3 regions of the Salinivibrio sp. VYel1 genome follow, and region 1 is predicted to be linked to each of the others. Evidence: predicted binding sites of a transcription regulator. Region 1 holds the regulator's gene; each other region holds the start of a gene.

Evidence for each region. The regulator CRP, encoded in region 1, controls carbon source genes, mostly activating them, when cyclic AMP is high. The targets are predictions, from matches to a motif close to TGTGANNNNNNTCACA.
Region 2: the regulator CRP is predicted to act here: its motif matches at 1,757-1,772, upstream of malT (HTH-type transcriptional regulator MalT).
Region 3: the regulator CRP is predicted to act here: its motif matches at 3,004-3,019, upstream of EHW58_RS04210 (CTP synthase).

What each region holds. Positions count from the first base shown of each region.
Region 1 is NZ_RSAM01000007.1:30,757-35,046, forward strand. Features, by position in the region: gene EHW58_RS08130 (hydrolase) at 1-701, shown strand, start outside; gene EHW58_RS08135 (YheU family protein) at 810-1,028, shown strand; gene EHW58_RS08140 (phosphoribulokinase) at 1,085-1,954, shown strand; gene crp (cAMP-activated global transcriptional regulator CRP) at 2,204-2,836, shown strand; gene EHW58_RS08150 (ABC transporter substrate-binding protein) at 2,966-3,832, shown strand; gene EHW58_RS08155 (DUF1338 domain-containing protein) at 3,900-4,290, opposite strand, start outside.
Region 2 is NZ_RSAM01000001.1:117,087-121,376, forward strand. Features, by position in the region: gene malT (HTH-type transcriptional regulator MalT) at 1-1,605, opposite strand, end outside; gene EHW58_RS00540 (glycogen/starch/alpha-glucan phosphorylase) at 2,111-4,290, shown strand, end outside.
Region 3 is NZ_RSAM01000003.1:68,275-72,564, reverse strand. Features, by position in the region: gene relA (GTP diphosphokinase) at 1-2,104, shown strand, start outside; gene mazG (nucleoside triphosphate pyrophosphohydrolase) at 2,155-2,952, shown strand; gene EHW58_RS04210 (CTP synthase) at 3,104-4,290, shown strand, end outside.

The DNA.
Region 1 (4,290 bases):
GGACCTATCACTCGGGAGAAACCCAGGACGCACGCGCCTTCTTAACCCATTTGCGTCAAACCTATCCAGAGAGTCAAATTGGCGCAGTCGGGGTCTCTTTGGGGGGAAACATGCTGGTGCGTTACCTGGCGGACTATCACGATGATCCCATCGTGGCCTGTGGCTGCGCCGTGTCGCCGCCACTTGACCTTGCCGCCTGCTCGATGCGTATCCAGCAAGGCTTTTCCCGTATTTATCAAGCCTATTTATTGCGCTCGATGCGACAAACCCTAGCGGAAAAGCTCACACGGCATCAGCAAGTAGGCCGATGGCACGCGGGGGAGCGCCCGGCGATAAACACTCTGTTCGAGTTCGACCAAACCGTCACCGCTCCGCTTCATGGCTTTGACGATGCCCTCCACTATTATCGCGCCTGCAGTGGTTTATCGGTGCTCGACACCATCAAGGCCCCACTGGCGATTATTCATGCCAAAGACGATCCTTTTATGACCGACGCGGTGATCCCTACGTCCCCGTTACCCGCAAACATTGATTACCAACTCACTGAACATGGCGGCCATGTTGGCTTTGTCGCCGGTAGTTGGCGACAGCCACAGTTTTGGCTTGAGCACGCCGTCCCCCACTGGCTTGCCACTTATCTACCCGTACCATCACCTCATTCGGATCGTGTGAGTGACACGCGCACGATCAAGAAAGCGTAGAGAACCACTGCATTACGCGGAATGATCGGGTAAAATGCGAGCCAATTCACAACATTCACATCAGGCACCCTAGCATGCCATCCTGAGATCGATAAAAGGTGATGTAGTATGATGGTTCCATGGCAATCGATTCCCGACGAGACACTCACAGGTTTAATTGAGCATTTTGTGTTACGGGAAGGAACCGATTATGGTGAGCAAGAAGTCAGCTTTGCACAAAAAGTGGAGGACGTTCGCCAACAACTGCAATCCGGAGAAGCCGTGATTGTGTATTCTGAGTTGCACGAGACAGTGGATATTCGTCGTAAAGCAGCACTCGGATCCTAGCATCGCAGTACTCGCCGTATCGCGATACAAATTCAGACTGAATGACAGGGCGCGTCATGTCGGCTAAACATCCAATTATTGCGGTCACCGGCTCGTCAGGAGCCGGCACCACCACCACCTCGGAAGCCTTCCGAAAGATGTTCCAAATGATGAACATCAAAGCGGCTTGGCTAGAAGGGGACAGCTTTCATCGCTTTACCCGTCCCGAAATGGACGTCGAGATCCGTAAAGCGCGTGAGCAGGGTAAACATATCAGCTATTTTGGCCCCACCGCCAACGACTTCCCGCGGCTAGAGCAGTTTTTCCGTGAGTATGGTGACCAAGGCACCGGGAAGTACCGCCGCTACTTACATACCTTTGATGAAGCGGTGCCCTATAACCAAATGCCTGGTACCTTCACGCCATGGCAAGACTTGGCCGACAATACCAATGTATTGTTTTACGAAGGATTGCACGGCGGCGTGGTCGACGGTGACGTCAACGTTGCGCAGCACGTCGATCTCTTGATTGGTATGGTCCCCATCGTCAACTTAGAGTGGATTCAAAAATTTGTCCGCGATACGCGCGATAGAGGCCATTCTCGTGAAGCGGTGACCGACTCGATTGTGCGCTCAATGGATGATTACCTGCACTATATCACCCCGCAGTTTTCTCGCACCCATATCAACTTTCAGCGCGTTCCCACGGTAGATACCTCAAACCCATTAAATGCCAAAGGGATTCCGTCTTTGGATGAAAGCTTTGTGGTGATCCGCTTTCGTGGCATGAAAAACGTCGACTTCCCTTATCTGTTGCAAATGATCACTGGGTCGTTTATGTCGCGCCATAACACCTTAGTGGTGCCGGGAGGAAAAATGGGCTTTGCAATGGAATTGATCATCCGTCCATTGATTCAGCAATTGATAGAAAAAGGCAAGATTGGCTGAGGCGTAGCGCATTCATGATGTATTACTTCTCAAGCCGTGATCTTAGCCACGTTTTTGCCAGTTTTTTAGGCGGTTGGCCTAGATCAAAATCAAGAAATCACCAACAAAAAAAGATACACTCTTGTTAACATACAGTGAGCTTGTAGCCCGCGTTCAGACTTCGTATTCTGTGCAATGATCTGATGGGTTACCCCTCAGACAAAGATAGGACGTTGTTGCCGGGCAACACATGCAGAGGAAATAAGTTATATGGTTCCAGGAAAACCTCAAACAGACCCTACACTCGAGTGGTTCCTTTCACATTGTCATATTCATAAGTATCCGTCGAAAAGCACGCTTATCCATGCTGGTGAAAAGGCGGAGACCTTGTATTACATCGTGAAAGGGTCTGTGGCCGTACTGATCAAAGATGAAGAAGGCAAGGAAATGATCCTGTCTTACCTTAACCAAGGTGACTTCATCGGTGAGCTCGGGCTTTTCGAAGAAGACCAAGAGCGCACTGCTTGGGTACGCGCCAAATCACCGTGTGAAGTGGCAGAAATTTCATTCAAAAAGTTCCGCCAGCTTATCCAAGTGAATCCTGATATCTTGATGCGCTTGTCCTCACAAATGGCGCGCCGCTTGCAGGTAACGAGCCAAAAGGTGGGGGATCTTGCCTTCCTGGACGTCACAGGGCGCATTGCACAAACCCTATTGAACTTGGCGAAGCAGCCTGATGCCATGACGCATCCTGATGGTATGCAGATTAAGATCACCCGTCAGGAAATTGGCCAAATCGTTGGCTGCTCACGCGAAACAGTGGGACGTATCCTTAAAATGCTGGAAGAGCAAAACCTCATTTCCGCACACGGTAAAACCATCGTGGTATACGGCACACGCTAATCGCGCCGCTCTCTGTATCACCAACCGACGCCCTGGCGTCGGTTTTTTATCTCCATTATCTGGCAAGCACGCGGATTGCTTCTACACTCAAAACGACATGGTTAACATAAAATTAACAAGGTGTCGTTTATGAAAAAACTCATGGTTACCCTCACCGCCTTCGCGCTCTCTGTGTTTTCAGTCCATGCTGCGTCCAATACGACGATTGTCCACCCCGAGCCACGCGCCGGCTCGGCGCTTGATCTCTATGCCATTGAGCTCATCGAGTTTCTTGCCGAAAAGTCGGGAGGATCTGTTACCTTACAAGCCTTTGACGGCCAAATTGGCTCTCAATCTCGTAAGGTGGAAATGCTCAAGCAAGGCAAGCTCACCGTCGACTGGCTTGGTGCCGACCGTACACTGGAAGCTGAATTGATCCCCGTTCGCTATCCCGTGTTTCGTGGCTTACTCGGCCACCGCCTGTTTATTACCAACCAAGCCACCGAGCCCCAACTTGCTCAGATAAGTAGCGCGAGTGACTTGCAGTCTCTGACTATGATTCAGGGACAAGGTTGGGCCGACGTCAAGGTGCTTAACTCAGCGGGATTTCGCGTACGTGAAATATCGAGCTTTGAAAACATTTTCAAAGTGGTTGATACGGGCCGGGCCGATCTCTTCCCTCGTGCCTTGATTGAGCCTTTTAGTGAATTAGCCGAGCGGCCGCAATACGGTAATCTGTTAGTTGACCCACACCTGATGCTGATCTATCGCTTTCCGATGTTCCTGTTTGTGTCTCCGCAACATGCTGACGTCGCCGAGATGTTAAATAGCGCTTTTGAAGCGGCGTATCAAGACGGATCATTTATCGAGTTTTTCAATAATGCGCCTTTAGTTAAGGAAACCTTTGAAAAGGCGAACATTGGTGAGCGTACTGTCATCCGAGTCGATAACCCGCATTTAAGCAACGAAACACAAGCGATTCCAGACACGTTTTGGCTCGACATCGAGGCCCAATAGACGATAAAAAAGGGAGCGTATCACACGCTCCCTTTTCCCATGATGTCGATAAGCAATGCGTGACGCACTAATGGGTGCTTTCAAAGATTTTGTCTGCCGAAGCAGCCACAAAACCTTGGTAAAGTTCACCATTGGGCAACACATACCGCTTGGCAAACTCGTAAAAGCCACCCGGGATGGTTTGCGTGCAATCGGAGAAAGTAACGGGCACGCGGTCCGCCATGGTAGAGGATTGCTCCAGATACACAGATGCATCCCCTTTGACTTCCCCGCCTGACTCGTTAATCGCAAAGCCATTATCGCGCAATCGGTTGTTCACCGAGAGGCAATCATCATGCGCATTCAGCTGATTCACACTCACGGTAAAATGGTTCGCACCATAACCGTGTGCCGCCACCCAAGACGCATATTCACTCTCTTCGGCAAGCGTTTGATAGGTTGCCCAATCAATATCCCAT
Region 2 (4,290 bases), on a different contig from region 1:
TAAAATGGCCCACAGCGCTTGGTGATATACCTGATGCTGGCGCGCTAACTTTTCCGTTTGTTGCATCATGGATAAAGCGCGATCCAGTTCGCCGAGCACATGATTTACCTCGCCAACCACGGAAGTCGCGACAATACGTCCTCGGTAATTGGCGCTATCGAGTTGCTCGAGCGCTTTTTCTGCCAGCTGCATCGCCTGCTCAGGATTATTCGCGTTAATGGCCACTTGGGCGAGCAACGCATTGGCATTGCCTTGGTAATCGATATCAAGTGGGATTTGTCGGGTTTGATAGGCTTTTTCTGCACTGGCTAAAAGTTCGCCAACTTCATGATACCTGTGCTGACTTTGCGCTAACCAAGCACGCAGTAAGCTCAAATTGGGGTATTGGTATAAAAGCTCATCACTGAGCTTGATAATCGCGGCTTCTAGTGTCGACAATTCACCACGATTAAACATACGCCAGCCGTGCTGATTGAGTATATCGGCCAACAATGCATCGTCTTTGGCGTAGCGTGCATGACGCAACGCTTGATGGGGAGATTGTAACTTCAACCATGCCAGTGCGGCTTGTCTATGCAAGGGCTGTTGCTGGTGGGGGATCCTGGCTTGGCGCTCGTGGGCCAAAAACTCCGCGAATAAATGGTGAAACCGGAACCAATTGTTATCCCCCTCCAGCGCATAGATAAACAAACCATAGCGATTCAGTGACTCGAGCATATTCAATGCATCTTCGCGTTCAGTGAGTGCGAAAACCAACTCGTCATTAAACATCTCTAGTACGGAGACTTTCATGAGAAACTGACGTGTTTCAGCATCAAGCAAATCAAACACTTCTTCGGCCAAATAGTCCCAAAGGTGGGCATGGTTAAAACCAGCGTAAGACGCGGCGCTTTGCATCAGGGTACGCTTTTGGTGCTGCGCTTGAATCGCAATGAGCTGCAAGGCTGACGGCCAACCTTCAACGTAGTTGCATAATGCGTTCGCCGTGGATTCATCCACGCCATCGTCGACACGTTGATTAAAAAAGCGCGTCGTTTCTTCGTTATCGAACGCGAGAAGCTCGTTGCCGATCTCAATCATCAAGTCGCGTACGCGCAAATTCGCGGTGCCCAGTGGAGGGTTGGCGCGTGAGGTGACCACCAAAGTGAGATTATCTGGCATGTGCTTAATGAAAAAGCGCATCGCCTCATGAATCTCCTCATTATCAATGAGCTGATAGTCATCCAACACCAAATAGCTAGTGGCATGAAACCCAGCCAGTTCAGCAAAGACATCAGACAAGAGCGCACGAAGTGATGAGAATTGGCGTTTTTCCGCCAGCTTTATCGTGTTGGCGCAGCCCTCTTGGGTAGCGTGGTGCAGCGCTTGCAGTAAGTAGTTAATGAAGCGAAAGCTGTCGTTGTCACTATCATCAATGCTAAACCAGCCGACATTGGATTGATCCGCGAGCCATTGTGCAGCCATGGTGGTTTTGCCATATCCGGCCGGAGAGCGAAACAGCACCAGCTTATAGTGAGGGGCTTGTTGTAAAATATCGAGCACACGCGGGCGTAATATCGCGTTATAAAGCCGTCCAGGCCGAGTCAGCTTTGATGGGATCCACATAAGACACTGTCCTTTACTGCAAATGCGGTGCGACCCTTTTGGTGCGCACCTCTGTCCTGATTGCAGTGTATGTAACTTCAAACGCACAAACTATGATCTATCCCTGATCTCTTAACGGATGCCCCAATTTAGTGCAGCTACGCCTTTTAATTGTGATTTATATCACTTAAGCGTCATATTGTTGGCCTTTTTAATGGTTGGGATACACATCTATCTCGGTTTATTAGGGCTTAATTTGCGTTAGCGCACAAAAATCACAAAAGGAAAGCGATGTTTTTCACCGTGGACGTAGCCCCTTTTTTGTTTCATAGCGTGACTTAGGTCACTCGATAAAGGGCTGCTCATGGATTTGATGAGAAGCGGCTCACTATTGCTATGTGACCTGGCTCTCTACGCCCTGTGGTCTCCTCCTTTGATGAGCATGACGTGGGAGGATGTTTGCCGTGCTCGGGTTGGGCAAGATGAATAACCATCAAGGTTTCATTCCATTATCGAGAGCGACGACATGACACCAAAACAGCAACATGCGTTTGATAAAAGTGCGTTTAAAATCAGTATGGTTCAACACCTAACCCAGTTAGGTCACGCACCAGACACCGCTCAGCTGCGCGACTGGTACCTCGCACTGGGCCGTGCATTAGCCGAACATACCACGAGTGATCTGGTAGCCACTGAACACGATCAAGCCATTAAACAAGCTAAAAGTGTTAACTATTTATCCCTCGAGTTTTTGATTGGTCGGTTAACCGGCAACAATTTAATTAGCATGGGCTTGTACGATGCGATTGCCGATGCCGTGAGTGAGCTTGGCCTCGGGTTAACGGATTTACTTGAACAAGAGCGTGATCCGTCTTTGGGCAATGGCGGCTTGGGGCGTCTCGCCGCTTGTTTTATGGATTCATTGGCGGCCCAACAGTATCCTGCGGTCGGCTATGGCTTGCACTATGAATATGGTTTGTTCCGCCAGTCATTCAAAGAGGGCGCACAACAAGAAGCACCGGATGCGTGGCGTGAGCCTGAAGGTTACCCGTGGGAAGTGGTACGTCCTGACTTAGCGCAAACCATTGGCTTTTATGGCCATGTAGAGGTGATTGAGGACTCAGGGCACACGTACCGTCAGTGGGTGCCGAGCATGACAATTCAGGCCATGCCCTGGGATCTGCCGATTGTGGGTTATCAAAGCAATACGGTCTATCCGCTTCGCTTATGGGAAGGACGGGCGTTAACGCCGTTTGCCCTTGATGCCTTTAATGACGGTGACTATACCCAGGCTCAGCAATCCGCCATCGATGCAGGGAATTTGACCAAAGTCTTGTACCCCAACGATAACCACGATGCGGGTAAAACATTGCGCTTAATGCAGCAGTATTTCCACAGTGCAGCTTCTGTAGCAGACATTCTCCGTCGTCATCTAGAGGCAGGGCATGCATTGGCCGCATTGCCAGACTACGAAACCATTCAGTTGAACGATACTCACCCCACCATCGCTATTCCTGAGCTGATGCGCGTATTGCTGGATGATTATCGTCTGGGCTGGGATGAGGCTTGGTCCATCGCCAGTCGTACCTTTGCTTACACCAACCACACCTTACTGCCCGAAGCGCTGGAAACCTGGAGTGAGGCGTTGATTGCCAGTTTGCTGCCGCGTCATATGGAGATCATTTTTGAGATCAACCATCGCTTCATGCAAGAGGTAGAAGCGAAGTGGCCCGGCGATGTGGCCAAAAAGCAGGTGTTGTCTGTGATTGACGACAAAGGTGAGCGCATGGTGCGCATGGCTAATTTATGTGTGGTTGGCTCTTATGCGGTGAATGGCGTTGCCGCCTTGCATTCTCAGTTGGTTAAGCGTGATTTATTCCCAGAATTTGACGCGCTATACCCAGGGCGCATTCAAAATGTGACCAATGGCATCACACCGCGTCGTTGGTTGAAGTTCTGTAATCCTGATTTGTCCAACTTGATCAGTGAGAAAATCGGTGAGCAGTGGCCAGCGCAATTGGAGCAACTCGAGCAGATTGCACAATACGCGGACGACACTGCTTTTCAAAAGACGTTTATGGATGTCAAAAAGCGCAACAAGCAGCGTTTGGCGGGATGGGTCAAAGAGCACCTCGATATCACCCTAAATACCGATGCGATTTTTGATGTACAAATTAAGCGCCTGCATGAATATAAGCGCCAGCACCTTAATCTATTACACGTCATTTCACTGTACCAGCGCCTCATCAATGAGCCGAATTTCGATATGGCGCCGCGTGTGGTCTTTTTTGCTGCGAAAGCGGCACCTGGCTATGAATTAGCAAAATCGATCATCTATGCGATTAATAAGGTGGCTGAAACCATTAATAATGATCCACGAGTCGGTGACAAGCTCAAAGTGGTATTTATTCCTGATTATCGTGTCAGTATGGCGGAAATCATTATTCCTGCTGCCGATGTGTCTGAGCAGATTTCTATGGCCGGTAAAGAAGCGTCTGGCACGGGGAACATGAAAATGGCACTCAACGGCGCGCTCACCATTGGCACCATGGATGGCGCGAACGTGGAAATCCGTGAAGAAGTGGGTGACGACAACATCTATATCTTTGGTCTTGATGTCGATGGCGTCACGGCGTTGCGCAAAAAAGGCTATCAGCCTGAAGCGGTCTATCATAGCCAGCCTCTATTGAAGGCCGCCTTGGACAG
Region 3 (4,290 bases), on a different contig from region 1:
TCAATACTGCCGAACATTGAGCGACGATGAAGCCGTGCTCAGCCAGCCACTATGGCGTGGCCGGGAGATGATTGAAATCCTCGTCACCTTGAGCATGGATGCTGATACCTTATTGGCAGCCCTGTTTTTCCCCGTGGTTGAGGCGGAGCTTATCAGCCTCGATACCCTTGCGGACGCTTACTCAACCTCTATCGTCAAACTGATAGAAGGGGTACAACAGACGGCGGCCATTCGCCACTTAAATACCCAAACCGAGACAGAAGCGACCTCGTCTCAGGTTGATAACGTACGTCGTATGCTGTTATCGATGGTCGAAGACTTTCGCTGCGTGGTGATCAAGCTGGCGGAGCGCATCTGCCATTTACGCGAAGTGAAAGAGGCGGAGGAATCTGTCCGCCAACAAGCGGCAAAAGAGAGCGCCAACATTTATGCCCCCCTGGCTAACCGGTTAGGCATTGGTCAGTTAAAGTGGGAGTTGGAAGACTACGCGTTCCGTTACCAGCATGCGCAAACCTACAAACAAATCGCCAAGCAACTCGCGGAAAGACGGATTGATCGCGAAAATTACATCACTGATTTTGTCGACGATCTGCAGCAGGCGATGGAAGCGTCCAACATCAATGCGCAAGTTTATGGTCGCCCCAAACACATTTACAGCATCTGGCGTAAAATGCAGAAAAAGAACCTGCAGTTTGACGAGTTGTTTGACGTGCGTGCGGTACGCATCATCGCAGAAGAGCTACAAGATTGTTACGCCGCGTTAGGGGCCGTGCACACCAAATTCCGCCATCTGCCCAAAGAGTTTGATGATTACGTCGCCAACCCGAAACCCAATGGTTATCAATCCATTCATACTGTGGTGCTGGGGCCGGAAGGTAAACCGGTAGAAATTCAAATCCGCACCAAACAAATGCACGATGATGCAGAGCTTGGGGTCGCTGCACACTGGAAGTATAAAGAAGGGGCGGCCAGTGGGCGCAGTGGGTACGACGAGAAAATTACCTGGCTGCGTAAACTGTTGGCATGGCAAGAAGAAATGTCAGACTCGGGTGAAATGCTCGATGAGCTGCGCAGCCAAGTGTTTGACGACCGGGTTTATGCCTTTACCCCGCGCGGCGATGTCGTGGACTTACCCAGCGGCGCCACGCCGTTGGATTTTGCTTACCATATTCACTCCGAGGTAGGGCATCGGTGTATCGGAGCGAAAGTGGAAGGGCGTATTGTCCCGTTCACTTATCACCTTCAAATGGGCGACCAGGTAGAAATCATTACCCAAAAAGAGCCCAACCCCTCGCGAGATTGGCTAAACCCCAGCCATGGCTTTGTGAATTCGAGCCGGGCACGCGCCAAAATCAATGCTTGGTTCCGCAAACAGGATAAAGATAAGAACATTGCCGCGGGTAAAGAGATTTTGGATACCGAGCTGCAAAAAATCGGTGGTACCAGCAAAGACGCTCAACTCGCGCTCAAACGCTTTAATGTGAATACACTGGATGAGCTCTACGCGGGAGTTGGTAGCGGTGATTTGCGTATTAATCAGGTGGTTAACCATATCAATGGCCTGATTAACAAGCCAAGTCTTGAAGAAGAAGAGCAACAGCTTTTAGAGAAGCTGCAACAAAGTGAGCAAAAGCCGAATACGGGCAAGGCGCACCGTGATGCAGTGGTTGTGGAGGGGGTTGATAACTTAATGACTCACCTTGCGCGTTGTTGTCAGCCATTACCCGGTGATGAGATCAAAGGTTTTGTCACCCAAGGGCGGGGTATCTCTGTGCACCGCGCTGATTGTGAGCAACTCAACGAACTGAGTCATCACGCGCCCGAGCGCATTATTGCCACGGTTTGGGGTAAAGGGCACATTGGTCAGTACCATGTGCGGATCCGCTTATCTGCCAATGAGCGTACCGGGTTGGTCAAAGACATCAATACCGTGCTCAGCAATGAAAAAGCACGCGTAGCGGGCATGCAAAGTCGCGTGGATTACAAAAAACAAATGTCTATTATGGATTTTGATTTAGAAATCTCCGATCTCGACACCCTGAGCCGCGTGGTTAACCGGCTTGAACAAGTAAAAGATGTGGTCGAGGCCAAACGTCTTCGCTAATCATCCTTCGCCCTGTCTCGACAGGGCGTTTTTTTAGAAGGAATGCTTTTATGGCTCCTATCGAGCAATTACTGACCATTATGGCTACCTTACGTGATCCCGACAAAGGTTGTGATTGGGACAACGCGCAACACTTCGCCTCCATCGTGCCTCATACGCTAGAAGAAGCCTATGAAGTGGCGGATGCCATTGAACGTGAAAACTGGTCAGACCTAAAAGATGAGCTCGGTGACCTACTTTTTCAAATTGTGTTCTACAGTCAATTGGGGCGGGAAGAAAACCATTTTGATTTTGAGGATGTGGTGCGCGGCATTTGCGACAAACTCATCCGTCGTCATCCTCATGTTTTTGGTCCCAAAGATGCGCAGGGAAAGCCTTTAATGGCACCAGATTGGGAAGGTATCAAAGCGAAAGAGCGCGCCGAGAAATCGTCCTCTGTGCAACCGGAAAGTGTGCTCGATGGGGTGACACAAGGCTTACCCGCCTTAATACGAGCGTATAAATTGCAAAAGCGTTGTGCACGTGTGGGCTTTGATTGGCCGACTGTCGCCCCTGTGATAGATAAAGTGCGGGAAGAGATTGAAGAAGTCGAGCAAGAGCTGGCGCAAACTTCTGTCAATCAGGCGCGTGTGGATGAAGAAGTCGGGGACTTGTTATTCGCGGTGGTAAATTTGGCTCGCCACCTAGGGACAGATGCCGAGCAAGCCCTACGCCGTGCCAACCAAAAATTTGAATCTCGCTTTCGTAAGGTTGAAAACCACTTACGTGATAATGAAAAAAACATTCAACAATGTCAGCTAGATGAACTAGAATCGGCATGGCAGGCCGTCAAAAAGGCGAATAAGTAAATATCCTGTAATTGGCATAATTGATTTGTGACAATTAAAAACACCAGGGTGTGTGGTAGCTTTCACATTGTGGGAGTCAATGGGGTCTGGTATCATAATGTCCCGTCCAGAACTTCATTAATTTCCTCTAAATCCAACTCTCAGGTTTAGCATGACGACGAACTACATTTTTGTTACGGGCGGTGTTGTATCCTCCCTCGGTAAGGGTATTGCTGCAGCCTCATTGGCAGCCATTCTTGAAGCGCGTGGCCTTAACGTCACCATCATGAAACTCGACCCTTATATCAACGTGGATCCAGGGACAATGAGCCCTACCCAACACGGGGAAGTATTCGTCACGGAAGACGGCGCAGAGACCGACCTTGATCTCGGCCACTACGAGCGCTTTATCCGCACCAAAATGACCAAGCGTAATAACTTTACCTCCGGTCGTGTGTATGCGGATGTACTGCGCAAAGAGCGCCGTGGAGATTACCTGGGAGCCACCATTCAGGTGATTCCACACATCACCAATTCGATCAAAGACCGCATCATCGCCGGTGGTGAAGGTCACGATATTGCCATTGTCGAAATCGGCGGGACAGTGGGCGACATTGAGTCGCTGCCGTTTTTAGAAGCGATTCGTCAGCTGACCGTTGAAGTCGGCCGCGAACATGCCATGTTTATGCACTTGACTCTGGTCCCTTATTTGGCGGCCGCGGGTGAAGTGAAAACCAAGCCAACGCAACATTCGGTGAAAGAGCTGCTATCGATTGGTATCCAGCCTGATGTACTGGTGTGTCGTAGTGAGCGCCCGATCCCGGCCAATGAGCGCGCGAAAATTGCGCTGTTCTGTAATGTGGCAGAAAAAGCCGTGATCACCATGAAAGACGTAGACTCTATCTACAAAATCCCATCACTCATCCGCTCTCAAGGCTTGGATGATCTGGTTTGCAGCCGCTTTGGCATTGAAGCGGCGGAAGCTGACCTGTCAGAGTGGGAACAGGTCAGCTACGAAGAAGCCAACCCAATGGGCGAAGTGACCATTGGTATGGTGGGTAAATATATCGAGTTGCCGGATGCGTATAAATCTGTCAACGAAGCGTTGAAGCACGGTGGGTTGAAAAACCGTCTCACCGTCAACATCAAGTATGTAGACTCGCAAGATCTTGAAACACGTGGCACGGAAATGCTGCAAGACTTGGATGCTATCTTGGTACCAGGTGGATTTGGTGACCGAGGTGTAGAGGGCAAGATCCTGGCGGCACAATATGCGCGTGAAAATAAACTGCCGTATCTCGGCATTTGCCTAGGAATGCAGGTTGCCCTGATTGAATACGCGCGTAACGTCGCGGGTAT